One region of the Mesorhizobium sp. M0678 genome, then DNA from elsewhere that is predicted to be linked to it. Evidence: predicted binding sites of a transcription regulator. Region 1 holds the regulator's gene; each other region holds the start of a gene.

Region 1 (9,561 bases):
GTGGGCAGCGGTGAGCTGGTCGAGATGCTCGAACAGCAGTTTCGTCATCTGGTAGGCGGTCTCGTCGGAGACATCGGCGCTGGTGATCAGGAAATTGCCGACGGCGGCGGTCGCAACATCCTCGGTCTGGCCCTCGTAGGTGCCCTTGGGGATGACCACGGAAAGGTAGGGCGAGCCGATCTTGGCGACGTCCTCCGCCGGCACGGCAACGATGTTTACCGGCACTGAGGTGGCGAGGTCACGGATCGACGCGACCCCAAGGCCAGCCGACTGCAGCGTGGCGTCGAGCTGGCGGTTCTTGATCAGCTCCACCGATTCGGCGAAGGGCAGATATTCGATCCGCCCGAGGTCTTCGTATTTCAGCCCGGCAGCGGCAAATATCGTGCGGGCGTTGAGCTCGGTGCCTGAGGCCGGCGCGCCGACCGAAAGGCTCTTGCCCTTGAGATCGGCGAGCGTCTTGATGCCGGATTCCTTGCTGGCGACGATCTGGATGTAATTGGGATAGATGGCGGCAATGCCGCGCAGCTTGTCGAGCTTGCCTGGGAAGCCTGCTTCGGTATTGCCTTCGGCGGCCAGCTTCACGGAATCGCCGAGCGCAAAGGCGATCTCGCCCTTGCCCTGCTGCAGCAGGTTGAGGTTTTCGACCGACGCTTTCGTCGCCTGCACCTGGGTGCGCGCGCCTTCGATGCCCTTGCCGTAGATTTCCGACAGCGCGACGCCGAGCGGATAGTAGACGCCGGAAGTGCCGCCGGTCAGCACGTTGATGAATTCCTGTGCCTTGACCGATACCGCGCCAAGGCCAAGCGACAGCGCCAGCACGCCGGCTGCAACAAATTTCGTCCTGAAATTGAGCATGCGATTTCCTCCCTGAAAATTCGTCGCCGTTCCCTCCTCGGCGGCATGAAGCGAAGCGAGTTTAGACAGCGGGCGGGAAATGCCAACCCGCAATAGCAGCGATTAGACGAACGGCTAAGCAGTGCCGCAACACGTTGGCGCTTGCGCGAGGTCGTATCGCGGCAGAAAGATTTTTCCAGCGCTTGTCGAAATCCGGCAGGGCCGCGCGACATAAGTCCGGCTCGCAACGATGCGGCCTTCGAGAAACGGGAGAAGACCATGCGATACATGCTTTTGATCTATGGAAACGAAGCGGGGATGGCAGCCGCGCCAGCAGATGCGGTGACACAGATGTCGAGCGCGTACGTCGCCTACACCGAAGCGTTGAAGAAATCCGGCGCCTGGCTCGCCGGCGACCGGCTGAAGCCGACGCAATCCGCTACCTCGGTGCGGATGGCCAATGGCAAGACCAACGTGCTCGACGGCCCCTATGCCGACACCAAGGAGCAGCTTGCCGGCTTCTATATGATCGAAGCGGAGGACGTCGACGCCGCCATTGCCTGGGCGGCGCGCTGCCCGGGCGCCAGCACCGGCACGGTAGAGGTGCGGCCGATCTGGGAACTCACCATGTGATGCCGGAATTGCCCGATACTGCGCGGGCGGCGGCGGAAGCGGCCGCCCGGCAAAGCTACGGCAAGCTGGTCGCCTATCTCGCCGCACGCACGCGCGACGTGGCCGCTGCAGAGGACGCATTGGCCGATGCCTTTGCAGCGGCGCTCGAGCGTTGGCCACAGGCGGGCGTGCCCGACAAGCCGGAAGCCTGGCTGCTGGCGGTGGCACGCAAGCGCCGCGTCGACGCGGTCAGACGGCGGCTGACACGCGAGGCGGGCCGCGACCACCTCAGACTCATCGCCGAGGAGATGGAGGCGCGCATGGCCGAGGAAGACCTGCCGGACGAGCGGCTCAGGCTCATGTTTGCCTGCGCCCATCCCGCGATTGAGGCCGGCGTGCGAGCACCGCTGATCCTGCAGACGGTCCTGGGCTTCGACGCAGCGACCATCGCCTCGGCTTTTCTTGTCTCGCCAGCCACGATGAGCCAGCGCCTGGTGCGCGCCAAGACGCGAATTCGCGAGACAGGCATTCCGTTCCGCGTGCCGGAGCGGGCCGAGCTCGGCGAGCGGCTGGGCACCGTTCTGGAAGCGATCTACGCGGCGTTTGCCGAAGGTTGGTCCGACCCGGCCGGCACCGAAACGCGGCGCCGCAATCTCGCGACCGAAGGCATCTGGCTCGGCCGTCTGATCGCCTCGCTGATGCCGGATGAGCCGGAAGCACTCGGCCTGCTGGCGCTGATGCTGTTCGCCGAGGCGCGGCGTGCAGCCCGGCGCAATGCGGCGGGTGACTATGTGCCGCTGGCCGAGCAGGATCTTGCATTGTGGGACGACACCCTGATCGATGAAGCGGAGGCGCTGCTCGGGCGCGCGGCCGCCGAGGGTGTTGTCGGCCGCTACCAGCTCGAGGCCGCCGTGCAATCCGCCCATACGACACGGCGGCTGACCGGTTGTACCGACTGGGTCGCGATCAAGGAGCTCTACGACGCGCTGTCGGTGATTGCCGGCTCGCCGGTGGTGTCGATCAACCGTGCGGTGGCGATTGCCGAGGCCGAAGGTGCTTCAGAAGGATTGGGCGCGCTTGATCAACTCAGCGGCGACAAGCGCCTGTATGACTATCAACCTTACTGGGCCGCCCGCGCGGGCCTGCTGGCCAGACTCGGCAAAGTTCCGCAAGCGAGCGAGGCCTATGACCGGGCTATCGGCCTCGAACGCGATCCGGCCGTGCGCCGGTTCCTGCAGGAACGACGGGCATGGCTCGGCCACGCGGAAAGACACTGAGACAAGGCGGAGTGCTTAGGCCGGCCACATGTCGTGGGAAGCATTCAGCCTCTTTATCACTCGATGTTCCCGCAAATTGGCCCACAGGCGTCCGATATTCGGCCAAGCGGTTGGAACCTTCGCGACCTCCGGATGCCAGGCCACCAACATGACGAGATAGATGTCGGCCAGCGAGAGTTGGTCGCCGGCCAGCCAGTCATGGCCTGCGAGGGCGGCATCGAGAATGGCGAAGCTGCGATCCATTTCCGAGACCGCCGCCCGTTTGACAGCGTCCACGCCGCGGGGATCGGTCGTGTAGCGATGAGCGTAGAAGAACCGCAGGTCAGCCGAATAGATGACGGAGGACATGAAAAACATCCAGCGCAGGAAGTCGGCACGGTCAGCCGAACTTGCTGCGGGCGCCAGTCCTGCTTCCGGGTGGCGCTCGGCCAGCAGGATGCAGATCGCCGCCGATTCGGTCATCGAGCGTCCGTCCGGCAAGATCAGGACCGGCACCTGGTTCAAGGGGCTGATATCTAAAAAGGCCTGGTCGGGTCGGCCCTTCGGAACGTCGATCTGGTCGAAAGGCACGCCCGCCAAAGCGAGCGCCGCCTCGATGACAAAGCCGCCGGTATTGGCACGCGTATAGAGCTTGTACATGAAGTCCTCCACCTGCCGGGCAGCGACGATTTGATACGGAAGGGACCCGCCGCTCAAGCGAACGACGCCCGCCACAGGTGGTTTTTCAGCGGTCCACGCCGACGCGTGATACAGAGTATTTGATGTCGGAGGGCATCGCGAAGGATCGCTACTGACCGGTCAAAAACGCTCGTGTCTAAGCGCCCAATCCCTCGAACAGGATCGTCGAGAGATAGCGCTCGGCGAAAGAGGGGATGACGACGACGAGGTTCTTGCCCTTGTTCTCGGCCCGCGAGCCGACGACGATCGCCGCTTGCAGGGCGGCACCCGACGAGATGCCGACCGGCACACCTTCGAGCCGAGCGACGAGCCGTGCATTGGCAACCGAATCCTCGTTCGAGACCTTGACGATTTCGTCATAGATCGTCGTGTCGAGGATTTTTGGCGCGAAGCCGGCGCCAATGCCCTGGATCTTGTGCGGGCCTGGCTGGCCGCCCGACAGCACCGGCGAGGCTTCCGGTTCGACGGCGACGACATGCACCGAGGGCTTACGCTTCTTCAGCACCTGGCCGACGCCGGTGATGGTGCCGCCGGTCCCGATGCCGGCAACGAAGATATCGACTTCGCCATGGGTGTCGTTCCAGATTTCCTCGGCCGTGGTGCGGCGATGGATTTCCGGATTGGCCGGGTTTTCGAATTGCTGCGGAATGACAGCGTCGGGCAGCGTTGCCGCCAGCTCGTCCGCCTTGGCGATGGCGCCCTTCATGCCTTTCGGCCCTTCGGTCAGCACCAGTTCGGCACCGAGCAGAGCCAGCATCTTGCGGCGTTCGACCGACATGGTTTCCGGCATGGTCAGGATCAGCTTGTAGCCCTTGGCAGCGGCGGCAAAGGCGAGCGCGATGCCGGTATTGCCCGAGGTCGGCTCGATCAGGGTGGTCTTGCCGGGCGTAATCCTGCCCGAAGCCTCCAATGCCTCGATCATCGAAACGCCGATGCGGTCCTTGACCGAGGCGATCGGGTTGAAGAATTCGAGCTTGGCCAGCAGATTGGCGACGACGCCCTTCTCCCTGGCGAATTTATCAAGCCGCACCAGCGGCGTGTCGCCGATCGTCTCGGTGATCGAATTGTAGATGCGGCCGCGGCCGGGCACGTGTGCGGGGGTGGCGGGCTTGTTCATTGATTTCCTCCCAGAGGTCAAGCGGCAAGAGTCGGGCGGGGCCTAGGATAGAGCCATCCGCCGCGCAAGATAGGCTGTCGATCGAAAAATATCCGAGTGAAGTTCGTGCTGAGTACCCCCGCCCTTGCAAGGCGTGGCAATCCTTGGGCGGATTGGCGAAAGAGATTTATTGGCGGGCAGCAATTGCCGCCGCCGCACCGACCATGAAGCCGGCGGCGGTGCGGTTGAGTGCCCTCAGCGCCCGCGGCGACTTCAGGAACCAGCGCGCCTTGGCCGCCAGCGCCAGATAGGGCACCAGCACGACGAGCAGGACGACGATGGTGAGCGCGACAAGAATGCCGTAATCGGCCAGCGTGATCGTCTTCAGATCGACGATGGTCGGGGTGATGGCAAGATAGAAGATCATCGTCTTCGGATTGCCGAGCGTGACGGCGAGGCCGGCTATAAAGCTGGATGTCAAGCCGCCCTTGCCTTTCTTGGCCTCCACCGTCTCGGGCGTGATGCCGCTCGTCCAGAAACGCCAGCCAAGAAAGGCGAGGTAGGCGACGCCCAGCCATTTGATGGCCAGGAAGACCATGCCGAAAGTCTGTGCGACGAAAGCCAGGCCGAGCACCACGGCAGTCAAATAGGTCAGGTCGCCGAGCATCAGCCCGAACGACATGGCCAGCGACGAGCGGAAGCCGGAACCCAGCGCACGCGCGACAAGCGCGGTGACGCCTGGGCCGGGGATGGCTGCGGCGATGCCGAGGGCGGCGCTATAGGCGAGGAACCCGGTGAGTGTCATGATTGGCGCTTGTCGCACAATGTTGAAGTTGGGTGAATTCCCTCGGGCCGAATTCGATTGCGCCAGCGCAGCAGGCGACACCGCCGTTCAGGAGCGGCCGTCTTCGTAGGTAATGCGCCAGATGGTGCCGTTGCCGTCCTCGGTGACGATCAGCGAGCCGTCCTTGGCCATCGCGACACCGACCGGTCGGCCCCAGACGGCGTCGTTCGAGATGACGAAGCCGGTCATGAAGTCCTCATATTCGCCTGTCGGCTTGCCATCCCTGAATTTGAGCCTCACCACCTTGTAGCCGGTCCTGGCGCCACGGTTCCACGAACCATGCATGGCGACGAAGGCGTCACCCTGATAATCCGCCGGGAAGTTCTTGCCGTCGTAGAAGGCTATATTCATCGGCGCCGAATGCGCCTGCATCAATACATCGGGGACAGTGGCCTTGCCGGCGAGGTCTGGCCGCTCGCCCTGATGGCGCGGATCCTCGTTATTGCCGATGTAGTACCAAGGCCAACCATAGAATCCGCCGTCCTTGACCGCTGTTGCAAATTCGAACGGCACATTGTCGCCGAGTTCGTCGCGCTCATTGACGACGCACCACAATGCGCCGGTGGCGGGCTGCACGGTCATGCCCGTACAGTTGCGCAGGCCGGTGGCGACAGTTCGGGGATTTTTCCCATCCGGGTCAAAGGCGAGCACATCGGCACGGCCGTCCTCGGAGCCCCAGGCCGCCCCGAGCGGCTTTGATTTGGCCCAGGCGTCGAGGCCGCTATCCGGCTCCTTACCTATATCCTCGGCGACGTTCGAGGCGGAGCCAACCGACAAATAAAGCGTTTTGCCGTCCTGCGAGAAGGCGATGTCGCGGGTCGTGTGACCACCCGACGGGATTTGGGCGACAATGGTTTCTGGTTTGCCGGATGTCTTCAGGTCGCCATCGCGATAGGGGAAGCGGACGATGCTGTCGCTGTTCGCGACATAAACCCATTGCGGTTTGTCTCCTGGCGGATAGAAGGCGATGCCGTAGGGATAATTGAGCCCCTTGGCGAAGATCGCTTTCTCGATGGGCTTGGCGCTGCCCTCGGCGAGACGATAGACGCGTATTTGGTCGGCATGGCTGTTGGCAACAAACAGGTCGCCATTCGGAGCGACGCGCACGACACGTGGATTGACGATGCCGGATGCGATCATTTCAGCCGAAAAGCCCGACGGCAATTCTGGCTTGGCGCGTTCGGGCCGTTCCGCCACGCCGGCGCCGTTCGAAGCGGATTGGGCGGGGTCGGCTGCCGGCATGTCTCGCGGCCCAATCAGGCGTCGGACGCCAGGCCTGTCGGCGTGCCAATCGCCAAACGCGGCTTCGCCTTTGAGCACATTCTGGTCCGCCTGCTGGGCGGCTGCCGGTGTCGCAACAAGGAGGGCAGCGGCAACGGCCGCAAAGCCGCCAGATCGGATCATCAACGTCCTCCGGGATTCGCCTCGAACAGGGCAAACGGCATCAGGTATTGATCGTTCCAAGCGGCCGTCCAGCACACGAGGATTTGAAGCCGAACCCGTTCAGTTGCCAGAGGCGTAAAAGTCGTCGTCGAGGCGCTTTTCCAGCGCGACCAGATCGGCCGGCAGCGGCAGACCCATCGCCCGCATCTCTTGCAGCTTCTCGCGCAACTGCTCTTGCACCTCGTGCTGATCCTCTGGCTGGTTGATCATTTCTTCGAGCAGCAGACTGATCTGGGCCTTGAACGATTCCAGCGCCATTCTTTTCTCCTCCTTGCGGCAGGCCCGCGGCGGCTCCTAGCTCAGCATGCGCGAAATCAGCTGCGCGGTATAGTCGACCATCGGTACTATGCGCGCATAATTCAGCCGCGTCGGCCCGATGACGCCGAGCGCACCGACGACGCGCGCGTCCTTGTCGCGATAGGGTGCCACCACCAGCGAGGAGCCAGACAGCGAAAACAGCTTGTTTTCCGAACCGATGAATATGCGCACGCCTGGGCCTGCCTCGGCGAGGTCGAGAAGCTGGATCAGCCCATCCTGCGTCTCCAGATCCTCAAACAGATGCCGCAGCAATTCTATGTCGGCCTGGGCAGTGACGTTTTCCAGGAGATTGGCGCGGCCGCGCACGATAAGCCGCCCAGGCACGCCGCTTTCAGCGCCTGCCCAGACCGCCAGGCCCTTCTCGACCAGATCCTGCGACAGCGTGTCGAGGGCTGCCCTGGTCTCTTCCTTGATGCGGGCGATCTCGACCCGCGCCTCGGCCAGGGTGCGGCCGCGGATATGGGCGTTGAGGAAGTTGGAGGCTTCGTGCAATTGCGAGATGGTGATGCCGGCGGGCAGATCGATGACGCGATTTTCGACGTCGCCGTTCTGCGAGACCAGCACGGCCAGCGCCTTGGTCGGCTCGAGCTGGATGAATTCGATGTGCTTAAGCGCCACCTCATTCTTGGCGGCGAGCACGAGGCCGGCGCCGCGCGACATGCCGGACAGCATCTGGCTGGCCTCGGTCAGCATATGCTCCAGCGTCGCGCCCGAGCCGGAGGCGCGCACCTGGGCCTCGATGGTACGGCGCTCCTCGTCGGAGAGGTCACCAAGTTCCATGAAAGCATCGACGAAGAAGCGCAGGCCTGCCTGGGTCGGCAACCGGCCAGCCGAAATGTGCGGCGCATAGATCAGGCCGAGATGCTCAAGGTCGCTCATCACGTTGCGGATGGTGGCCGGCGACAGCGACGACGGCAGGATGCGCGACAGGCTGCGCGAACCGACCGGCTCGCCATCCCTCAAATAGGAATCGACGATGCGCCGGAAGATGTCGCGCGAACGCATGTCGAGCGATTGAAGCGCGGGCGATTGCAGCGCGTGCGACGGGAGCACGTGCGACTGCAAACCGGGATCGACTGCCTTTGTCATTTCGAGCCAAAAACCTCCGCCCCGAAGATATAGACTTCCGCGGTGTCGGCGCAACCGGTCCATTTTCCTTTGCGCCTCACGCCCCGTGCGGCTACAAGCCGGCCAAGATTCCCCGGCCAAGATTCCGAAGAAAGAAAGAAGCCTGAATGCGCCCTTCCAAACGCCAATTCGACGAAATGCGCCCCATCTCCTTCGAGCGCGGCGTCTCCAAGCATGCGGAAGGCTCGTGCCTGGTGAAGTTCGGCGACACGCATGTGCTGTGTACGGCCAGCCTGGAGGAAAAGGTGCCGGGCTGGATGCGCAACTCCGGCAAGGGCTGGGTGACGGCGGAATACGGCATGCTGCCGCGTTCGACCGGCGAGCGCATGCGCCGCGAGGCTTCGGCCGGCAAACAAGGCGGCCGCACGCTGGAAATCCAGCGGCTGATCGGCCGCTCCCTGCGCGCCGTGGTCGATCTGCAGGCGCTCGGCGAGCAGCAGATCACCGTCGACTGCGACGTGATCCAGGCCGACGGCGGCACGCGCACCGCTTCGATCACCGGCGGCTGGGTGGCGCTCTACGACTGCCTGCGCTGGATGGAAACCCGCCAGATGGCGAGCCTGGGCAAGGTGCTGAAGGATCACGTTGCGGCGATCTCCTGCGGCATCCATGATGGCCAGCCGGTCATCGACCTCGACTATATCGAGGATTCCTCGGCCAGTACCGACGCCAATTTCGTCATGACCGGCAAGGGCGGCATCGTCGAGATCCAAGGCACGGCCGAGGGCGAGCCGTTCTCGGAAGAGCAGTTCGCGGCGCTGATGGGGCTCGCCAAGAAAGGTATTCAGCGCCTGGTCAGCTTGCAGCAAATGGCGGTGGCTTAGCTGCGGTCAATATTGATGAGATTGGCGATCCTGTGACCCCTTCTGCAATCCTGGAATCAGCACTCTACGTGACGGACCTTGCTGCCGCGGAACGGTTCTATTCGGGCGTGCTCGGGCTCGATCTGCTCGGCAAGGTCGATGGCAGGCATCTCTTCTTCCGCTGCGGCGACAGCGTGCTGCTTATGTTCAATGCCGAGGCGACCAAAGTGCCGCCGCCGGCCGACGCCAAGCTCAAAGTACCGCCGCATGGCGCGGTCGGCCAGGGCCATCTTTGCTTCGCCGCAAGCGCGGATGAAATCCCACGCTGGAAAGCGCATCTTGAGGCGAAGAAAATTGCCATCGAAAGCGAGTTCGAATGGCCGCAGGGCGGCCGCTCGATCTATATTCGCGACCCGTCGGGCAATTCGATCGAATTCGCCGAGCCAAGAATCTGGGGCATCTGATGCATTCGCCAACTGTTCATTCGCTTGACGGGCATAAGATCGTCGTCGCCAGCCATAACGCCGG
Region 2 (9,561 bases), on a different contig from region 1:
GATGCCCCCTTCAACAATCTCCTCTTCCTCGCGCAAACCGTGCACCGCCAGAATTTCGATCCCAACAAGGTCCAGCTCAGCCGGCTGCTCAGCATCAAGACGGGCGGATGCCCGGAGGATTGCGGCTATTGTAGCCAGTCGGCGCATCACGAGACCGGCCTGAAGGCGTCGAAGCTGATGGAGGTCAGGCGCGTCATCGTCAAGGCGAAGAAAGCGCGTGACGCCGGCGCAACCCGCTATTGCATGGGCGCGGCCTGGCGAAACCCCAAGGCGCGCGACATGGATGCGGTCGTGGCGATGGTCGAAGGCGTCAAGGCGCTGGGCATGGAAACCTGCATGACGCTCGGCATGCTCGATCTTGAGCAGGCGGCTCGTCTGAAACAGGCTGGCCTCGACTATTACAACCACAACATCGATACGTCGGAACGCTACTATAGCGAGGTCATCAGCACGCGGAGCTTTGCCGACCGGCTCGAGACGCTCGAGCACGTTCGCCAATCCGGCATCAAGGTCTGCTGCGGCGGTATTGTCGGCATGGGCGAGGAGCCGGTGGACCGGATCGACATGCTGGTGACGCTGGCCAACCTGCCGGAACATCCGCAAAGCGTTCCGATCAACATGCTGATCCCGATCCCCGGCACCCCGCTTGCCGACGCCAAGCCGATCGAGCCGATCGAATTCGTGCGCGTGATCGCGCTGGCGCGCATCATGATGCCGAAATCGCATATCCGTCTTTCCGCCGGCCGCACCGCCATGACCGACGAGATGCAGGCGCTGTGCTTTTTTGCCGGCGCCAACTCGATCTTCGTCGGCGACACGCTGCTGACGGCGGACAATCCCGGTGAGGACAAGGATACCCTGCTGTTCCGGCGCCTTGGCATCGAGCCGATGGAACTCGAGGCGCAATGAACGGGGCACCGCTTGCCCGCTATGAGGCGACCTTGCAGGGACTGGCGCGCAAGGACCGGCTGCGGACGCTGAAGCCGCGCGCCGGGCTCGACTTCTCGTCGAACGACTATCTCGGGCTTGCCGCCTCCAAAAGACTTGGCGAAGCGGTTGCGGCGGCGATTGCGCGGGGCACGCCGGTTGGCGCCACCGGGTCGCGGCTGTTGCGCGGCAATGCACCGGAACACGAGCAGCTCGAGGCAGACGCGGCGGCATTCTTTGGAGCCGACCGCGCGCTGTTCTTCGGCAGCGGCTACATCGCCAACTTCGCTCTGCTGACTGCGCTGCCGCAGAAGGGCGACCTTTTGATCCTCGATGAGCTCGCCCATGCCAGCATGCATGAGGGTGCGCTGGCCGGGCGCGCACAGTTGGTGCTGGCCGCGCACCACGACGTCGATGCTGTCGAGGATGCGATCACACGTTGGCGCGCCGAAGGCGGCATGGGATGCGTCTGGATCGCGGTGGAAAGCCTTTACAGCATGGATGGCGATTGCGCGCCTTTGGAGAGCCTGGTCGCGCTTGCCGATCGGCACGACGCATTCATCGTCATTGACGAGGCGCATGCCACCGGCGTCTGGGGACCGGACGGCCGGGGGCTGGCCGCCGCTTTCGAGGGCCGCGACAACATCGTCGCGCTCCACACCTGCAGCAAGGCGCTCGGCGCATCTGGTGGGCTCGTGACCGGGCCGAGGACACTGTGCGAGTATCTGATCAACCGTTGCCGGCCATTCATCTACGCCACCGCGCCATCGCCGCTGATGGCGGTCGCGGCGCGCGAAGCGCTCGCAATGCTCGCCGACGAGCCTATGCGGCGTGTTCAACTGCGTGAACGCGTTGCCCTCGCAGGCCGCCAATTGGTCGATGGCTGCGGCGTGATACCAAGTGGCTCTCAGATCCAGCCCTTGGTGATCGGCGATGTCAGGCGCACCATGGCAGTGGCGGCGCGCCTGCAGGCCCGCGGCTTCGACATACGCGGCATTCGTCCGCCGACCGTGCCCGAGGGCACGTCGCGGCTGCGCATCTCACTGACGCTCAATATCGGCGAAGCCGACATTTCCGCCATGCTCGAGGCGCTCGTCGAGGTGTTGGCCCAGACATGACCGGAGGCGACATGACCAAGCGCATCGTCATCACCGGAACAGACACCGGAATTGGCAAGACGGTGTTTTCGGCCGGGCTTGCCGGCCTGCTTGACGGTTTCTACTGGAAGCCGGTGCAATCGGGCCTCGACGGCGAGACCGACAGCGAGGCGGTTGCGCGACTTGCCGGGCTGCCGTCGGGGCGCGTGCTGCCGGAAGCCTACCGCTTGAAGAGCCCGCTTTCGCCGCATCGTTCGGCCGAAATCGACGACGTTTCGATCGAGGCTGCCGATCTTTCGTTTCCGGTCCTGCCGACACCGCTCGTCATCGAAGGCGCCGGCGGGCTGATGGTGCCGCTGAACCGCCGGACAAGGTTCATCGACATATTCGAGCAATGGCAGTTGCCGGTCATTCTGTGCGCCCGCACCGCGCTCGGAACAATCAATCACACCCTGCTGTCGATCGAAGCCCTGCGGGCGCGCGCTATCCCGCTGGCTGGCATCGCCTTCATCGGCGATGAGATGACCGATACGCAACGGACGATCGTGGAATTCGGCGACGTGCCGCAACTCGGCAGGCTGCCGCACCTCGATCCGCTGACGGACAAAACGCTGAGACAAGCGATGATTGCCGGCTTCGACCTCGCTTTGATTGCCGGAGGCGAATGATGACGCAATCCCGTGTGTGGCATCCCTTCACCCAGCACGCGCTCGAGCTGGCGATCCCTGAAATCGTCCTGACGGAAGGCGCCTATGTCCACACGGCCGACGGCTCCCGCATCCTGGACGCCATTTCCTCCTGGTGGGTCGTCACCCATGGCCACCGCCATCCCCGCATTATGAAGGCAATCGAGACGACCGCCTCGAGCCTCGACCAGATCATCTTCGCAGGTTTCACGCACGAGCCTGCCGAATGCTTGGCCAAGGCGCTTGTCGGACTCGCTCCCGCCGGACTCGACTGGGTGTTCTATTCCGACAGCGGCTCGACCAGTGTCGAAGTCGCGCTGAAGATGGCGCTCGGCTATTTCCGCAACATCGGCGCGCCGCGCTCGCGCATCGTCGTCATGGAGCACAGCTATCATGGCGACACGATCGGCACGATGAGCGTCGGTGCGCGTGGCGTGTTCAACGCCGCCTACGAACCCTTGCTGTTCGAGGTCGACACCATTCCCTTCCCGGCCGCCGGCCGCGAACAGGAAACGCTGGATCGGTTCGAGGCCGTCAGCCGCGACCGGCGCGCCGCCGCGCTGATCGTCGAACCGCTCGTGCTTGGCGCCGGCGGCATGCTGATGTATCCGGCTTCGGTTCTGACCGGATTGAAGAGGATCACTGAGGCCTCCGGCACGCTGCTGATCACCGACGAGGTGATGACCGGCTGGGGGCGCACCGGAACCATGTTCGCCTGTGAGCAGGCCTCCATTTCTCCGGACATCCTGTGCACCTCGAAAGGCCTGACCGGTGGCACCATCCCGCTGGCGGCCACACTCGCCACCGGTGCCATCTTCCAGGCTCACTATTCGACGGACAGGAAGAAGACCTTTTTCCACTCGAGTTCCTACACCGCCAATCCGATTGCCTGCGCGGCGGCACTCGCCAATGTCGAGATCTGGCGTGACGAGCCGGTGGCCGAGCGGATCGCGGCCCTGAGCGCGAGGCAGGCCGCCGGGCTTCGGCGCTTTCGCGACAATGCCAACTTCACCGACAGCCGGGCGACCGGCACGATCCTGGCTCTCGACCTGCGCGCCGGCTCTGCCGGCTATCTGGCCGAGATCGGACCTAAGCTGCGGGCATTTTTCCTGGAGCTCGGCCTGCTTGTGCGCCCGCTCGGCAATGTCCTTTATCTCCTGCCGCCCTATTGCATCACCGGCGACGAGCTCGATCGGCTCCATGACGCCATCGAGGAGGCCGGCGAACGCTTCGGTTCGAGGCCATGAGCAGGTCGTCGCGCATTCTCGGGTTTGGCCATCATGCGCCTGGGCGAAAGGTGGCGAATGCCGAAATCGAGAACAATCTCGGCCTCGAACCGGGCTGGATCGAGCGGCGTACTGGAATCCGGTCGCGCTTCTGGGCAACGGACGAAGACACGCTGTCTGGTCTTGCTGCGCAGGCCGGCGCCATGGCGCTGGACAGCGCCGGCATTGCGCGCCACGACATCGGTCTGCTGCTGCTTGCCACCTCGACGCCCGATCACCTCCTGCCGCCCAGCGCGCCCCTGGTCGCACATCGGCTGGGGCTCGGCCGCGCCGGCGCTGTCGATCTGACCGGCGCCTGCGCCGGCTTCATCTATGCGCTGATGTTTGCGGACGGATTTACCCGCCTGCACGGCAAAGCGAGCCTTGTTATCGCCGCCAATATCCTCAGCCGCCGCATCAATCCCTCTGAGCGCGCCAGCGCCGTGCTGTTTGCCGATGCCGCCGGCGCCCTCGTGATCGGTCCATGCGAGGATACTGATCCGGGGATTCTCGGTGCCTCCGTGGACTCGGACGGCTCGCGATACGGGCTGATCCAGATTCCCGCAGGAGGAAGCAACAAGCCGTTCCACGGTGACCTCGACCTCGCGCAAACCCGAATGACGATGACCGACGGCCGCGAAGTGTTCGCCAAGGCCGTCGAGATGATGACCGATTGCTCGATAAGCGCGCTAGCCGCTGCCGGAGTGCGACCACAGGATGTCGACCGGTTCGTGCCGCATCAGGCCAATGCTCGCATTTTCGATGCTGTCGGGAGTAACCTCGGCATAGCGGATCAAGCAATTGTCAAGACGATTGCCGAATACGGCAACTCTTCGGCCGCGACGGTCCCGCTGTCGCTCTCGCTCGCCAACCAGATGAAGCCATTCCAGCCAGGAGAGAAAATCCTTCTGGCGGCGGCGGGTGCGGGTCTCAGCGGCGGCGCTCTCGTGGTTGGAATCTAGCCGGCCGGCTCACGCGCGCAGGATCGGTCATGAATGGCAATAGGAGCAACAGAACCAATGCCAAAATGGCCTTCTGAAGCTCGACATGACCAAGCTGACGCAGCACGACCCGTGCGAGCCTCTGGATGAGTTCAAATGCAACACCCGTTGCACCAATCGTACCATCTGAATAAAGCTCAATTACAAAGGGTGAGCCGCCCCATATATGTCGGATACCCGACATTGTTCACATAAAAGGCTCGATGCTTACACGCTCTTTGCTGGCTGCTCTTTGCTGTCTTCTCTTTTCTCTTTGCTCTTTGCTCTTCCGTCTTGACTAGCAGGAGCCTGCGGCTTATCTCATTGCCGCGTTAGCACTCGCTTCGGCTGAGTGCTAGGCATGCTCCGGCAACGGAGCACCGTTCAACATCCGCACCAAGGAAATCCAAAAATGGCAAAGTCGAATTTCCGGCCGCTGCATGACCGCGTGGTCGTACGCCGGGTCGAATCCGAATCCAAGACCGCCGGCGGGATCATCATCCCGGATACGGCGAAGGAAAAGCCGCAGGAAGGCGAGATCATCGCCGTCGGCTCCGGCGCTCGCGACGAAGCCGGCAAGCTGGTCCCGCTGGACGTCAAGGCCGGCGACCGCATCCTGTTCGGCAAGTGGTCGGGCACCGAAGTCAAGCTCAATGGCGAAGACCTTCTGATCATGAAGGAATCCGACATTATGGGCATCATCGGCTGATTATCGGCCTCACCGTCAACTGAATTTCGGGCTTGATCGCAAGCCCCTGCCAGGAGCTAAAAAATGGCTGCCAAAGACGTAAAATTCTCCCGCGACGCCCGCGAGCGCATGCTTCACGGCATCAACATCCTCGCCGACGCGGTGAAGGTGACCCTCGGTCCCAAGGGCCGCAACGTCGTCATCGACAAGTCGTTCGGCGCACCGCGCATCACCAAGGACGGCGTCACCGTCGCCAAGGAAATCGAACTTTCCGACAAGTTCGAAAACATGGGCGCGCAGATGATCCGCGAAGTTGCTTCGAAGACCAACGACATCGCCGGTGATGGCACCACGACCGCGACCGTTCTGGCGCAGTCGATCGTCCAGGAAGGTAACAAGGCGGTTGCCGCCGGCATGAACCCGATGGACCTGAAGCGCGGCATCGACCTGGCCGTGACCGAAGTCGTCGCGGCTCTCGGCAACGCTGCCAAGAAGATCAAGACCTCCGAGGAAGTTGCCCAGGTCGGCACGATCGCCGGCAATGGCGACGAGTCGGTCGGCAAGATGATCGCCGAAGCGATGCAGAAGGTCGGCAATGAAGGCGTCATCACGGTTGAGGAAGCCAAGACCGCCGAGACCGAGCTGGAAGTCGTCGAAGGCATGCAGTTCGACCGCGGCTATCTCTCGCCCTACTTCGTCACCAACGCCGACAAGATGGTTGCCGAGCTCGAGGACGTCTACATCCTCCTGCACGAGAAGAAGCTGTCCAACCTCCAGGCGATGCTGCCGGTTCTCGAAGCCGTCGTGCAGACCTCCAAGCCGCTGCTCATCATCTCGGAAGACGTCGAAGGCGAGGCTCTGGCCACGCTGGTCGTCAACAAGCTGCGCGGTGGCCTGAAGATCGCCGCCGTCAAGGCGCCGGGCTTCGGTGATCGCCGCAAGGCCATGCTGGAAGACATCGCCATCCTCACCGGTGGCCAGGTCATTTCGGAAGACCTCGGCATCAAGCTCGAGAATGTCGGCCTCAACATGCTCGGCCGCGCCAAGAAGGTGTCGATCTCCAAGGAGAACACCACCATTGTCGACGGCGCCGGCAAGAAGGACGAGATCCAGGGCCGCGTTGCCCAGATCAAGCAGCAGATCGAAGAGACCACCTCGGACTACGACAAGGAGAAGCTGCAGGAACGTCTGGCGAAGCTCACGGGCGGCGTTGCCGTCATCCGCGTCGGCGGTGCGACCGAAGTGGAAGTCAAGGAAAAGAAGGATCGCGTCGATGACGCCCTCAACGCGACCCGCGCGGCCGTCGAAGAAGGCATCGTTCCCGGCGGCGGCGTCGCACTGCTGCGCGCTTCGCTGACCATCAAGGCAACCGGTGCCAACTCCGACCAGACCGCGGGCATCGCCATCGTGCGTCGCGCGCTGCAGGCTCCGGCCCGTCAGATCGCTTCGAACGCAGGTGCGGAAGCTTCGATCGTTGCCGGCAAGATCCTCGACAACAAGGGCGCGACCTACGGCTACAACGCCCAGACCGGCGAATATGGCGACATGATCGCCATGGGTATCGTCGATCCGGTCAAGGTCGTGCGCACTGCCCTCCAGGACGCGGCCTCGGTCGCCGGCCTGCTCGTCACCACCGAAGCCATGATCGCGGAGGCTCCGAAGAAGGAGTCAGCTGGCGGCGGCATGCCTGGCGGCATGGGCGGCGGCGGTATGGGCGGCATGGGCGGTATGGATTTTTAATCCAGCCCCTATCAACTTACAGCGGACAGGGCGGCAGCAATGCCGCCCTTTCCTTGTGTGCCGAACATGATCGAAACCTTGGAGTGCGTCCCGAGGATCTCGTTCGAGCCTCACCGCATGGTCGAGAATTAGGATCTTGTCCGATCGAGCAATTCGCGGGCTCAACCTGGTCAAACCGGCGCCCCCTACGAACTGCCCGATCCTTGAGGATTCCGCTGCGCGACAATCACGATGATTCATTCAGTTGGTAGCTATAGGCGGTGAATCATGAGGGGCATTGAGGAGCGTGGCAAGGCGCCCATCTCGGCATTTAACTCCATCGAGCGTGATATCAGGGACAATTCTCTCATCGGAACCGGCGGCTGGCGTTGAAGGACCCGGTGAATCATCCTGTTCTATAGTGGAGCAGACGCGCTCTGAGCCTCAAGATCAAGCGTTTCCTCCTCTGAGTATCCTTGATCTGCCGCTGGACATTCTCGTTGATATTGCTGAGCGGCTCAGCCCGATGGATCTGCTGAGGATTTCGCACACAAATCAAGAGCTGCGTGTCGCCGCGATGATAGTCGCAACGCCTCAAGAAAGGCGGATTCAGGTTCAGGCCATCTGTGGCAGCCCTTGCAACCGGGCTCCAGCAGCGTCTCGTCGTCGTGGCCGAGGGGCCTCGTGACCCCGACGACTGCGCTTCGGCCTTGTGGGGCCTCGGAGCGGGCGTGGCAGCGCTTGCACCCGAGCTCCAGCGGCGTCTCATCCTCCTCGCCGAAGGGCTTGAGCCCAGGTCTCAGACCATTGCCCTGGAGGGCCTCGGAGCAGGCGTGGGTGGCGGACATAGCAGCCTGTCCCATACCTATGAATACGTTTGGCTGAAGCAGACCGATGGCTGCGCGTCGAAGCCGAAGCCGTCGAGTTCGCGGACAAACGGGAACTGCGCGATCTTGCTCGACATGAGCGTGTCGAGCTGGTCGCGGATCGCCGTCAACTTCAGCCGATCCAGGATTGCGATCAGCAGGTCATGATCTAGGGTCGTCATCACCAGCTCCCTCCGGCCACCGCTTCGTACTCGGCGAGTGGCCGCAGCAAGGTGGCCGGGGGTGATCTTGATCCGCTCGGCGCGCACCGGCCCTTCGAAGCCGGCAACGCCGACAAAAGGCTCTGTCGCAAACCTGGAAATGGGGTTGTGAACGGCCATTTCGGCCTGTCCGTCAGGCAGCGAGGAGATCGAAACAGCGATCGACAGACTTGTAGGCATACCTCGCCTGTCGCTTGCCCATCATGTGGATCATCTCGATGCCGGAGAGGATAACACGTCGTTCGCATGCGACTTGAAGCCGAGCATGGATCGAATGCGGCTTGATACGCCGGTGATCCTGTTCGATCCGATTGTTGAGATGCCGGCTATTGCGGAGCGGATCGGCTTCAGCGGTCGCCGCGATCGCTGCCGCAGCCGGCTTTCAGCGTCGCAGGAAAGGATTGCTTCGTAATTGGTCTGGCTGCCGTCGATGACGATGCGCTCCGGCCGGCCATGGCGCGTCAGCGCCTTGCGGAGGAAGCGTTGGGCCGCCACCAGGTTACGGTTTTCGCTAAAGAAGAACTCGACCGTATCGCCGAGGATGTCGATAGCGCGGTAGAGATACATCCATGCCGCGGACCTTGATGTACGTCTCGTCCAATGCCACTTGCTGCCGACCACACGCTTGCGCCGGTTGAAGCGCTCCAGCAGCTGCGGCGAGAAGTGGGCGACCCAGCGATGCACAGTGGAGTGGTCGACCTTCAACGCGTTCGGCCATCATCTCTTCCAGATCGCGCAGGCTCAGAGTGTAGGCCAGGTACCAGCGCACGCACAGCAGGATCACCGACTGGTCGAAATGGCGGCCCTTGAACATCACATGCTCCTCCACAGCTGAGGCGTTTTTCTTGCCATGCTCGCTTACAAAAAGGTTTGCGACAGAGCCGTTCGAACCGCATGCCGACACCATCGTCAAGGGCGGCCGCGATGTCCATTATGGCCACAAGCTCAACCTGACGACGGGCAGGCAGTCTGTTCTTTCAATTTAGACCAACTATGCGGATGCCGCCTCAGTCAATTCAAGAATGTAACCAATGCCGCGCATGGTCGTGATACGTGGCGTTGCACCTGACCTACTCAGGTGTCCACGTAAGCGATAGATTCCGACTTCAAGC
Region 3 (9,561 bases), on a different contig from region 1:
GCCGTGGCTGGCATGGTTGGCGAAGTAGATGCGCTGCCGGTCCGATGGCTGGCTGCCGTTCCAGATCGGCCGCACTCCGGTGACTACCCAGGCCAGTGCTGACAGGCCGACCGAGGTCACCGTCTGCAGCAGGGTATAGGTGCTGACGCGAAGCTTTGTCATGGACGGGCTCAAAAGAATGCCGCGACGACCGAGGCCGCCGCGAACAGGCTGAAGGCGATACGCTGCTTGGCGAGCAGACGGCGCGTGCCGGCCATCCGCTGGTCGAGCGAGCGGCCACCGGCCGCCGTGGGTTTCAGCCGCATGCGCGCCAGCACGTCGTCGATCGCCGCACCGCCGCCTGCTTCGCTGGCGTGGCTGGCCATCAGCCGGAACAGCAGCGCGTCGAACAAAAGCAGGGCCGAGAGAATGATTGTGGCTATGGCACTCGCGGCGGCGATCAGCCAGACTACCGCGGACAGCGATGATGTTTGCGGCACTGCCGCCAGGCCGATGACCGGTGCCGCCAGCAAGGCAGCAGCAACCAGCAGCAGCGGCCATGCCACCTGCACCATCAGCCCGGCAGCGAATGCTTCGGCCCTGTCACGATAGGCGGTCATGCCGGGTGGTCCACGCCAAGATGCACAGGCCGGCCGGCGGCAGCGAGCTTGCCTCGCGCCTGATCCGGCGTGTCGGCCCGGCCGCTGGCGACCAGCCATTCGGCTACGACGGCGGCGCTGCGCTGGAAGCCAAGCGCGCAGCAGACCAGCACCGTGCCCTGGCCCCGCGCCGTCTCGATCGCCGCCACCGCTTGCGCACGCGCCTCGCGAGACGGCGGCAAAAGGTCGATCATGGGCAGGCTCAACCAGTGGATCGAGGCGCCACGCGGCCTTTCCAATTCGCCGGCAAGGTCGATCACCGTGCCGAAGGCGTCGGCCTCGGCGGCGGTCGGAAAACGGCCAAGGGAAACACCGTCGGCAATGACGATCTGCGCCGGAAGCTTTCGCGTCCATGCCCACACATTGACCTTGGCGGCAACCCGGTAGGGCCACAGCAGAAGACGGCTGGCCAGCGACACGCGGCCATCGGCTGTTTTCTGGAACACCTTGGCGCCGGCGCCGGCATAGGCGAAAGCGACTATGGCCAGCGCCAGTGCCGGCCACAACAGGATGAGCCACAGCGCCGAGACCAATGCGCCGGCAGCAGCGCCGGCCAGCGCAAAGGCTGCGCCAAGCGCATAGAACAGCGCCAGAAGCCGCGCTTTCGGGTCCGCGGTCAGGCGGAAGCCGGCGAAAGGCAAGGCGCCGTCGCGCGGAAACAGCCACAGCGCGAAAAGGCCGAGCAGCGCGCCGGTCGGAATGTCGATGAAATGGTGCTGCCACGTCGTCAGCACCGAGGCGCCGATCAGGAAACACCAGACATGCCAGGCGACGCCGGCGATGCCGGTCAATCTGTGACGCCAATGGTCCCAGATGATGACCAGCAGCGCGATATGCAGCGACGGCGCCTGGTTGAAGGGTTTGTCGAAGCCGCCGAGCACGGCGAACATGAAGCCGGGCAGGCCGCTCGTCTGCGGGCGCACGAACGTCGCAGTCAGCGGGAACAGGATGAAGCAGGCGACGGCGACGATCTGCGCCGTCAGATAGCGGCCGGCAAGGCGGTCGACGCCGCTCTTTGAATTGTTCAACAGCAACGACAAGCCATAGAACAGGTTGATCGACCAGTAGGGCACGATCGTCCAGGCAAGGAACGGGATGCCATGCTCCCAGCCGAAGACGATGCTGCCGACGTCGTCGCGCCGCGACGCCAGCCAGTTGGCGAAGCCGTAGGTGGCGTAGAAGAACGGCGCCAGAAATGACAGCCACAATGCGGCGCGCAGGACTATCCCGGGATACGGCTCGCGCGGCAAGGCCGGAAGGGCAGGGGCATCGCGAGGTAAGGCAGAGGCAGGCAAGTCCATGCTCAGACGCGCCGCGCGACCGAAACGGTGAAGATGCCCCACTGGTCGATTCGCTGGTCGAGCTTCTCGAAGCCGGCGGCCGCCACCAACTGGTCCATCTCGGTCTGCGTGCGGCGGCGCATCACCCAGGCCTGGCCGCCGCGATGCGAGGTCAGGCTGCGCGCGATCATCTCGAGCTGCGGATGCCAAGGCTGGTTGGTGTAGACGAGCAGGCTTCCGGGCTGCATGGCGCTGGCCAGTCCACCGAGCGAGCGGGCGATCATGGCATTGTCGGAAAACAATTCGTAGAGCCCCGAGACGATGGCGAGATCCGGCGCCGGGTCGAGCCCGGCCAGCATCGTGGCGTCGAAGGCGTCACCTCGATGGAACGAGACGGTCGCCGGCAGCTTGCGCTCGGCGATCAGCTTGCGGCCGAGCGAGACGTTGAGCTCGGAGAAATCCTGCAGCCGCACGCTTGCCGGCGGCGCGGCGCATTTCTGCACGGCATCGAGCACGTAGCGGCCATGGCCGGCGGCGATATCGACGATATGGACCGGCCGGCCGCCGGCCTTGAGCGAGGCGGCGGCGCTGCCGATCAGCTCTTCCAGATGCAGCTTGCGCTGGCGGATGCCGCGCCAGCCGATGGCATCGAGAAAGGTGCGGTCGATCATGCGGCCAATGGGGCTGATGCCGCGCGCCTCGTTCTCATAGACATAGTCGAGCGTCGAGCCGGAATCGAAGCCGGTGGCAATCCCCGTCTTCATGCCGGACGACAGCCAGGCGCCCATGCGGATCGAAGCGCGGCTGATTGTCCAGTAGAGCCCCCTGGGAGACAGCAGCGGCAGCGGCGAGGCCAGCCGGTCGGCCTCGTCGCGTGTGTAGCCGGCACGGTCGGCCTCGGTCAGGTCGACCGGCTTTTCCGGCGCTGTGAACTGCCTTTCGAGGAAAGGCCCGATCAGGTCGAGTGCCTTGTGGCGGTCGCGCTCGCCCAGCGTGTCGTGAAAGAAGCCGGGCAAAATATGCCGCTCCTTGGCCGGGCTCGCCAGATTGACGAAAAACTCGTGCTGCGGTCCATGGCGCACCACCCAGTCGCTGCCGGAGATCAGAAGCTGTGTCGGCACGGTGATGGCGCGGGCGTCGGCGACGATGCGCGCGGCATGATCGTAGAGCTCGACCAGGATGTTGGAGGCGATCGGCCGGGTGATCAGCGGGTCGGCGTCGAAGGAGGCGATGCGCTCGGGGTCATGCGTCAGGAATTTCGCCTTGACGTAGGAATTGACGAAGAAGCGGCCCTTCAGCTTCTGCCACAACGCAATGCCTTGCTTGGCGAAGGGCACGTAGAGCTTGACCGAGAAGGCCGGCGAGGCCAGCACCAGGGCCCGAATGTCGGGCGCATAGTCATGCACCCAGGCGGCGGCAAGCACGGCGCCGAAGGATTGCGCGATCAGCGCGATGTCGCGCCGGGCAAAGCCGTCGCTGCCGATCTCGCGCACGAAGCAATCGATGTCGCGCACCAGCGCGGCAAACGACGGCGCATAGCCGCGTTCGCCGGCGGAGCGGCCATTGCCGCGCGCATCCCAGGCATAGAAGGCGTGGTCGGGCATCTGGAGCTCGTCGACCAGATGCGCCATGCGGCCGCCATGCTCGTGGCCGCGATGGAACAGCAGGATGGCACCCTTGCGGTGTTCCGACAGCGCCGGCCAATAGCGGTAGAAGATCTCGGTGCCGTCATGGCTCTTGAAGCTGCGCTCCTGCGCCACCCGCTCGATGTCGGCCGAAGCGACGGCTGCAACCTTCTGTTGGTGAAGCATGTTTTTTCCCCTGGCGAGACCGGAATTCAGCTGCTGCTCCCGTTAAGACCGCTGCGTATCCGGTTGATGGCGGTCGCCAGCGAGAGTGTAGCCATGGCCGGAAACACGAGCGGCGTGAGCGCCGGGACCCACAGGCCGGACGCGATAAGCACGGCGAGGATGCCGAGCGCCAGCGCTCGGTCGCTTTTGCCGAACGGGCCGGCATAGTTGCGCCCGGTTCCGGCGGCGATGCCGAGCACGCCGGCGAATTCCGCGATCATAGCCGCGATAGCGAATGCAACGACGCCCCAGGCAGGAAAAATGACGGCAAAGGCCAGGATCAAAGCGAGATCGGAGACAACATCGCAGAGCTCGTTGAGATACATGCCGAGCTTCGAGGCCTGGCCATGTTCCCTCGCGAGCATACCGTCGATCGCATTCAGCGCCATTCGCGTAAACAGCACGAGCGGCATCAGCAGAAAGACCACGCGGTGGCCGGCAAGGGCTGCCACCACAAGGCCGGTGGCGAGCGAGAGGGCAGCGGCCAGCAACGTGATCTGGTTGGCGGTGAGGCCGGCTCTGGCCAGGCCGTCGGCAAGCGGCCGCAGCCTGGCCTGGAAGGCCGGTTTCAGCGCATAAAGCGTCGGCATGTGCGAACCCCCCGGCCGCGGTGCAAAGTGATGTTGGCGAGGATGGTCAATTGGCGCGCAAGACGCAAGGGCGGCGCCCATCACTTTCCGCAAACTTACCGGACGGCTATGTCGTCGCTTTGACCGTGTCGCCCGGGAACAGGGCGGGCAAACGTTGCGCTCGAGACCGAGGTCAGGAACAGATCGGCTCGCTGGTTCGCTTCCTGAATGGTCGCCGCGCGGGCATTTTGCAGCACGAAATGCTCGGTCGTCAGGCACTGCAGGGCCTGCTGCGCTTGATCTGGCGGAACCGGAGCGTCGGGAGAACGGGTCATCGACATTTGCCCCCTTCTGTCAGCCGCAACCGGCGGACAGAAGGGGGCGTCGTCCTGCGAGCTGTCAGGTTTTGCCGATGGCGATGCGCTTGGCCTTGGCCTGGGCGCGCTCCGTCTTGGGCAGCGTCACGCTGAGCACGCCGTTCCGGAACGCGGCGTTCACCTTGTCTCCGTCGACTTCGTAGCCGAGTGGGATACGCCGCTCGAAACGGCCATAGAAGCGTTCGGAGAACTGCCTGTCCTTGTCCTCGGTCTCTTCACGCTTCTCGCCGCGCAGCGTCAGCACGCCGTCATCGAGCAGCAGCTCGACGTCCTTCTCGTCCATGCCGGGGATTTCGGCGGTGACGCGGATCTCCTTTTCGCCATCGGAGATTTCGACACTCGGCCAGCTGGCGCGGGCCGCGGAGAGGCCGAGCGACGGCAGCCGCGTGTCGAAGCCGCGGAACGCCTCTTCGAACAGGCGGTTCATTTCGCGATGCAGCGTCAGGAAGGGATCGCGATCGGCGTCACGGAACAGGCTGGGGGTCTGATTGTTCTCCCGGCCCCAGGGAATGAGATCACGAATAGCCATTGCATAGTCTCCTTTCTCGACTGGTGCGTTCAGGCAGCCTGCTTGTTTGCTTCGACCTGCGCGACCTTCGGCCCGGTCTTCGGCGAGGCGACATCGGTCGCGATGGCGATGCGCCGAGGCTTCATCTCCTCGGGCACCTCACGTACCAGATCGATGCTGAGCAGGCCGTTGTCGAGCGAGGCGCCTGCGACCTTGACGTGATCAGCAAGCTCGAAACGGCGGGTAAAGGGCCGTGCGGCGAGGCCACGATGCAGATACTCCGCGTTATCCGGCTCCTTGTGCTGGCCGGAGACAATCAGGAGGTTGGGTTCATGGGTGATTTCGAGGTCGTCCTCGGAAAAGCCAGCGACGGCGATGGTGACGCGGTAGTTGTTCTCGCCGCTGCGCGCGATGTCATAGGGCGGCCAGGCGTCGAAAGCCTGCGGAGCATTTTCCAGCAGGTTGAAGACGCGGTCGAAGCCGATGCTCGACCGATAGAGCGGGGAAAAGTCGAATGCGGTTCTCATAGCTACATCCTCCATCGAGCAACATAGATACGAGGAGCGCCAAAGAGCTGGCGCTCCCTGGTTTCGCCGGCCCCATTTCGGCGACCGGTGCCTTCGATCTGGTTATTGTCCGCCGCAAGTCAAGACCCGGTGGCTTTCGCTTTGCCGGTTTTTCGGGCCGTTTTCGGTCGGCTCGGCAAGGCTGCCAATCCCCCTTTTTGCGGCGAGATGTCCGGCAGGAGATTGCCTGTTTGATTTCAATTGCCAACGCTGACTTCCCCGGCCGGTTATTGTCTGCAGCAGGTCAAGACCCAGATTTCTTGTGTTGCCGGGCCCGTTCCCGGCACCCGCAGATGGAGCTGACCATGACACGCGACGAGATCATTTCTGTGCTGGGCCCGGTCGACGAAGCCGTGATCGCCGACATTGCGGCGACGGACGGGACGGTCCAGGAATTGCGCGAGGCCCTGGCCTGGATCGCCGCCGACGAGGCGTTGGTGAACGAGGGCCGACCGCTGCCGACGGCAAGAGTAGCGACGCTGATCGAACTGCTGCAAGGGCCGGACGAGGAGGAATAACCGGCTGTCGCCGCGATGCTCTTGAACCGCGCAGAGAGACGAACCATGTCCTTCAGCGGCGCCGGCCGGCCGCCGGTGCCGCCAGCATAACGTTGCTTGCTCAAACAAGAAGACGATCAGAAAACAAGGAGGAGGTGATGGACGACGTCCGCTTTGCCGAGCCGATCACGTTGAAATTCCAATCCAGCGAGCGCAAGGTCGCCAGCAGTTGGGAAGCCATCGAATGCATGCGCCAGCAGTGGCCGGACCGTGCACGCAGCCGGAGTTGGCGCGCCGCCTATCGGACCTGCCGCGACGCGCTCGACGGTTGGCGTACCGGCGTGATGCGCGCAAGGCCTTCGTCCGGGCGGCGCGCAAGGCCCGATTGCTCGCATCGGCCCGCAAGCCTGTCGACCGCGCCGGCTAGTCCGGACCCCCCTCCGATATTGTGAGATCCAAAACAAGTGGGGAGAGGCAGCTGCCTTTCCCCCGCTTCGGAGACTTTGTCCGCTGTCTAGCGGCAGATCGGCTTGCTCCTCAGTGGACGGTAATAATGCCGTTTACGGCCCGCCATTCGGAGGGCTGGATCAGGTGATGATGGGCGACGCGCACCGAATGCAGCGGGCCTTCGATCTCGCGCTCCCAGAAATCGAGGAAATGCTTCAGCGTCGGGAAATCGGGGGCAATATCGTATTCCTGCCAGATGTAGAGCTGCAGAAGGCTTCGATGATCGGGCAGGCGGTAGTGGATCTCCGCCGTGGTGAGGCCAAACCCTTGCATCTGGAGCTGAAAGTCCCTGCTGATCATGCAATCCTTCCTTTCCCAATGAACCTCCGTCTGCAAAACGCCTCGCCTTCCACATAGGTTCCAGCCGCCGCAAGCGGCTCAGGAGACGGACAGATTTGGAAATCCGGCCGGGTCATCGCGCCGGAAACGGCGAATGTGCTAACAATTACAGCGTATTGGCACTCTCAGGCGTCGAGTGCTAAAATTTTTGCATGATCCTCTTGAAAGCTGAAAAAAGCGCGACTAGTTCGTATGCGCGCGATGCCTGATGAAGGGGTCGCGCACCCCGTGCCGGGCCGATATTGCCGGTCCGGTCAGGAGGATGTTCGAAAATCTGTTTGTCCAGAGAGGAGAACGACATGGCGTTCCGTCCATTGCATGACCGTATCCTGGTCCGCCGCATCGAGGTCGACGAAAAGACCGCGGGCGGCATCATCATCCCCGACACCGCCAAGGAGAAGCCGCAGGAGGGCGAGGTCATCGCCGCCGGCCCCGGCGCGCGCGACGACAGCGGCCAGTTGCAGCCGCTCGACGTCAAGGTCGGCGACCGCATTCTGTTCGGCAAATGGTCCGGCACCGAGATCAAACTCAATGGCGAGGATCTGCTCATCATGAAAGAGAGCGACGTGCTGGGTGTGATCGAAGCCACGGGCGAGATGAAGAAGGCTGCCTGAGGGGGGCCTGAACAAGCATTCCAGTCAACGAAAAGCTGCCTATCGAGGAGTGTTCCAATGGCTGCCAAAGATGTGAAATTTCATACCGAAGCGCGCGAGAAGATGTTGCGCGGCGTCGACATCCTCGCCAATGCGGTGAAGGTGACGCTCGGTCCCAAGGGCCGCAACGTTGTCTTGGACAAATCGTTCGGCGCGCCGCGCATCACCAAGGACGGCGTGACGGTGGCGAAAGAGATCGAGCTTGAGGACAAGTTCGAGAACATGGGCGCGCAGATGGTGCGCGAGGTCGCCTCGAAGACCAGCGATACCGCCGGCGACGGCACCACGACCGCGACGATTCTGGCGCAGTCGATCGTCCAGGAAGGCGCCAAGGCGGTTGCTGCCGGCATGAACCCGATGGACCTGAAGCGCGGCATCGACAAGGCGGTCGAAGCAATCATCGCCGAACTGAAGGCCAATGCCCGCAAGGTGACCAGGAACGACGAAATCGCTCAGGTCGGCGCCATCTCTGCCAATGGCGATGCCGAGATCGGCCGCTTCCTCGCAGAGGCGATGGAAAAGGTCGGCAATGAGGGCGTCATCACTGTCGAGGAAGCCAAGACCGCCGAGACCGAGTTGGAAGTGGTCGAAGGCATGCAGTTCGACCGCGGCTATCTCTCGCCATATTTCATCACCAACCAGGACAAGATGCGCGTCGAGCTCGAAGAACCCTATGTGCTGATCCACGAGAAGAAGCTCTCCAACCTCCAGGCCATGCTTCCCGTGCTCGAAGCCGCCGTGCAATCCGGCAAGCCGCTGCTGATCATTGCCGAGGACGTCGAAGGCGAGGCGCTGGCGACGCTGGTCGTCAACAAATTGCGGGGCGGCCTGAAGGTTGCAGCCGTCAAGGCGCCGGGCTTTGGTGACCGCCGCAAGGCCATGCTCGAAGACATCGCCATCCTGACCGGCGGCACGGCGATCTCGGAAGACCTCGGCATCAAGCTCGAGAACGTCACGCTGGAGATGCTCGGCCGCGCCAAGAAGGTGCTGATCGAGAAGGAGAACACCACCATCGTCGACGGTGCCGGCCGCAAGGATGAAATCCAGGCGCGCATCAGCCAGATCAAGGCCCAGATCGAGGAAACCACCTCCGACTACGACCGCGAGAAGCTGCAGGAGCGGCTGGCCAAGCTCGCTGGCGGTGTCGCCGTCATCCGCGTCGGCGGCTTGACCGAGGTCGAGGTCAAGGAGCGCAAGGATCGCGTCGACGATGCCATGCACGCCACACGCGCGGCGGTCGAGGAGGGTATCCTGCCCGGCGGCGGCGTGGCGCTGCTGAGGGCGGCGAAGGCGCTCGACAATATCGAGGTCGACAATCCCGACCAGAAGACCGGCGTCGAGATCGTGCGTCGCGCGATCGAGGCCCCGGTGCGCCAGATCGCCGAGAATGCCGGTGCGGAAGGTTCGATCATCGTCGGCAAGCTGCGCGAGACGACCGACTTCGGCTATGGCTGGAACGCCCAGACCAACGAGTTCGGCGACCTCTACAGTCAAGGCGTCATCGACCCGGCCAAGGTCGTGCGCACTGCTCTCCAGGGCGCCGCTTCCGTCGCCGGCCTGCTGGTGACGACCGAGGCGATGGTGGCCGAGAAGCCGAAGAAGGAAACGCCCATGCCTCCGATGCCCGGCGGTGGCGGCATGGACTTCTAAGGCCAGGCTTCCAAAGCGCGACTTCGAAACGGCAGATGGACCGTGTCCGCCTTCGTCGCCCTCGCCCGCCGCAACGACCTGCTTGCGCCGCAGACGAGCGGGATGGTTGCCGGCGAGAGCGTTGCTG

Evidence for each region. The regulator HrcA, encoded in region 1, represses chaperone genes, less so after heat shock. The targets are predictions, from matches to a motif close to GTTAGCACTCNCNNNNNGNGAGTGCTAAC.
Region 2: a site for HrcA is predicted at 5,287-5,315, ahead of groES (co-chaperone GroES). Genes of this name have one in related genera too.
Region 3: a site for HrcA is predicted at 7,247-7,275, ahead of NKI29_RS30930 (co-chaperone GroES). Genes of this name have one in related genera too.

Annotation. Positions count from the first base shown of each region.
Region 1 covers NZ_JAMYPT010000024.1:67,283-76,843, reverse strand. Annotated here, with positions in the region: gene NKI29_RS28475 (TAXI family TRAP transporter solute-binding subunit) at 1-855, opposite strand, end outside; gene NKI29_RS28470 (YciI family protein) at 1,114-1,467, shown strand; gene NKI29_RS28465 (RNA polymerase sigma factor) at 1,467-2,723, shown strand; gene NKI29_RS28460 (glutathione S-transferase family protein) at 2,739-3,362, opposite strand; gene cysK (cysteine synthase A) at 3,538-4,518, opposite strand; gene NKI29_RS28450 (LysE family translocator) at 4,685-5,302, opposite strand; gene NKI29_RS28445 (PQQ-dependent sugar dehydrogenase) at 5,390-6,745, opposite strand; gene NKI29_RS28440 (hypothetical protein) at 6,845-7,042, opposite strand; gene hrcA (heat-inducible transcriptional repressor HrcA) at 7,079-8,191, opposite strand; gene rph (ribonuclease PH) at 8,338-9,054, shown strand; gene NKI29_RS28425 (VOC family protein) at 9,087-9,497, shown strand; gene rdgB (RdgB/HAM1 family non-canonical purine NTP pyrophosphatase) at 9,497-9,561, shown strand, end outside.
Region 2 covers NZ_JAMYPT010000016.1:92,147-101,707, forward strand. Annotated here, with positions in the region: gene bioB (biotin synthase BioB) at 1-909, shown strand, start outside; gene NKI29_RS24455 (8-amino-7-oxononanoate synthase) at 906-2,045, shown strand; gene bioD (dethiobiotin synthase) at 2,057-2,692, shown strand; gene NKI29_RS24465 (adenosylmethionine--8-amino-7-oxononanoate transaminase) at 2,692-3,957, shown strand; gene bioZ (3-oxopimeloyl-[acyl-carrier-protein] synthase BioZ) at 3,954-4,937, shown strand; gene groES (co-chaperone GroES) at 5,368-5,664, shown strand; gene groL (chaperonin GroEL) at 5,728-7,383, shown strand; partial or broken gene NKI29_RS24490 (ATP-binding protein) at 8,252-8,410, opposite strand; partial or broken gene NKI29_RS24495 (IS6 family transposase) at 8,583-9,263, opposite strand; gene NKI29_RS24500 (response regulator) at 9,441-9,561, opposite strand, start outside.
Region 3 covers NZ_JAMYPT010000035.1:13,418-22,978, reverse strand. Annotated here, with positions in the region: gene NKI29_RS30985 (lysophospholipid acyltransferase family protein) at 1-162, opposite strand, end outside; gene NKI29_RS30980 (hypothetical protein) at 171-599, opposite strand; gene NKI29_RS30975 (phosphatase PAP2/dual specificity phosphatase family protein) at 596-1,939, opposite strand; gene NKI29_RS30970 (bifunctional alpha/beta hydrolase/class I SAM-dependent methyltransferase) at 1,942-3,729, opposite strand; gene NKI29_RS30965 (CDP-alcohol phosphatidyltransferase family protein) at 3,756-4,358, opposite strand; gene NKI29_RS30960 (hypothetical protein) at 4,454-4,678, opposite strand; gene NKI29_RS30955 (Hsp20/alpha crystallin family protein) at 4,737-5,243, opposite strand; gene NKI29_RS30950 (Hsp20 family protein) at 5,273-5,749, opposite strand; gene NKI29_RS30945 (hypothetical protein) at 6,094-6,306, shown strand; gene NKI29_RS30940 (DUF982 domain-containing protein) at 6,444-6,737, shown strand; gene NKI29_RS30935 (usg protein) at 6,823-7,092, opposite strand; gene NKI29_RS30930 (co-chaperone GroES) at 7,431-7,745, shown strand; gene groL (chaperonin GroEL) at 7,803-9,434, shown strand.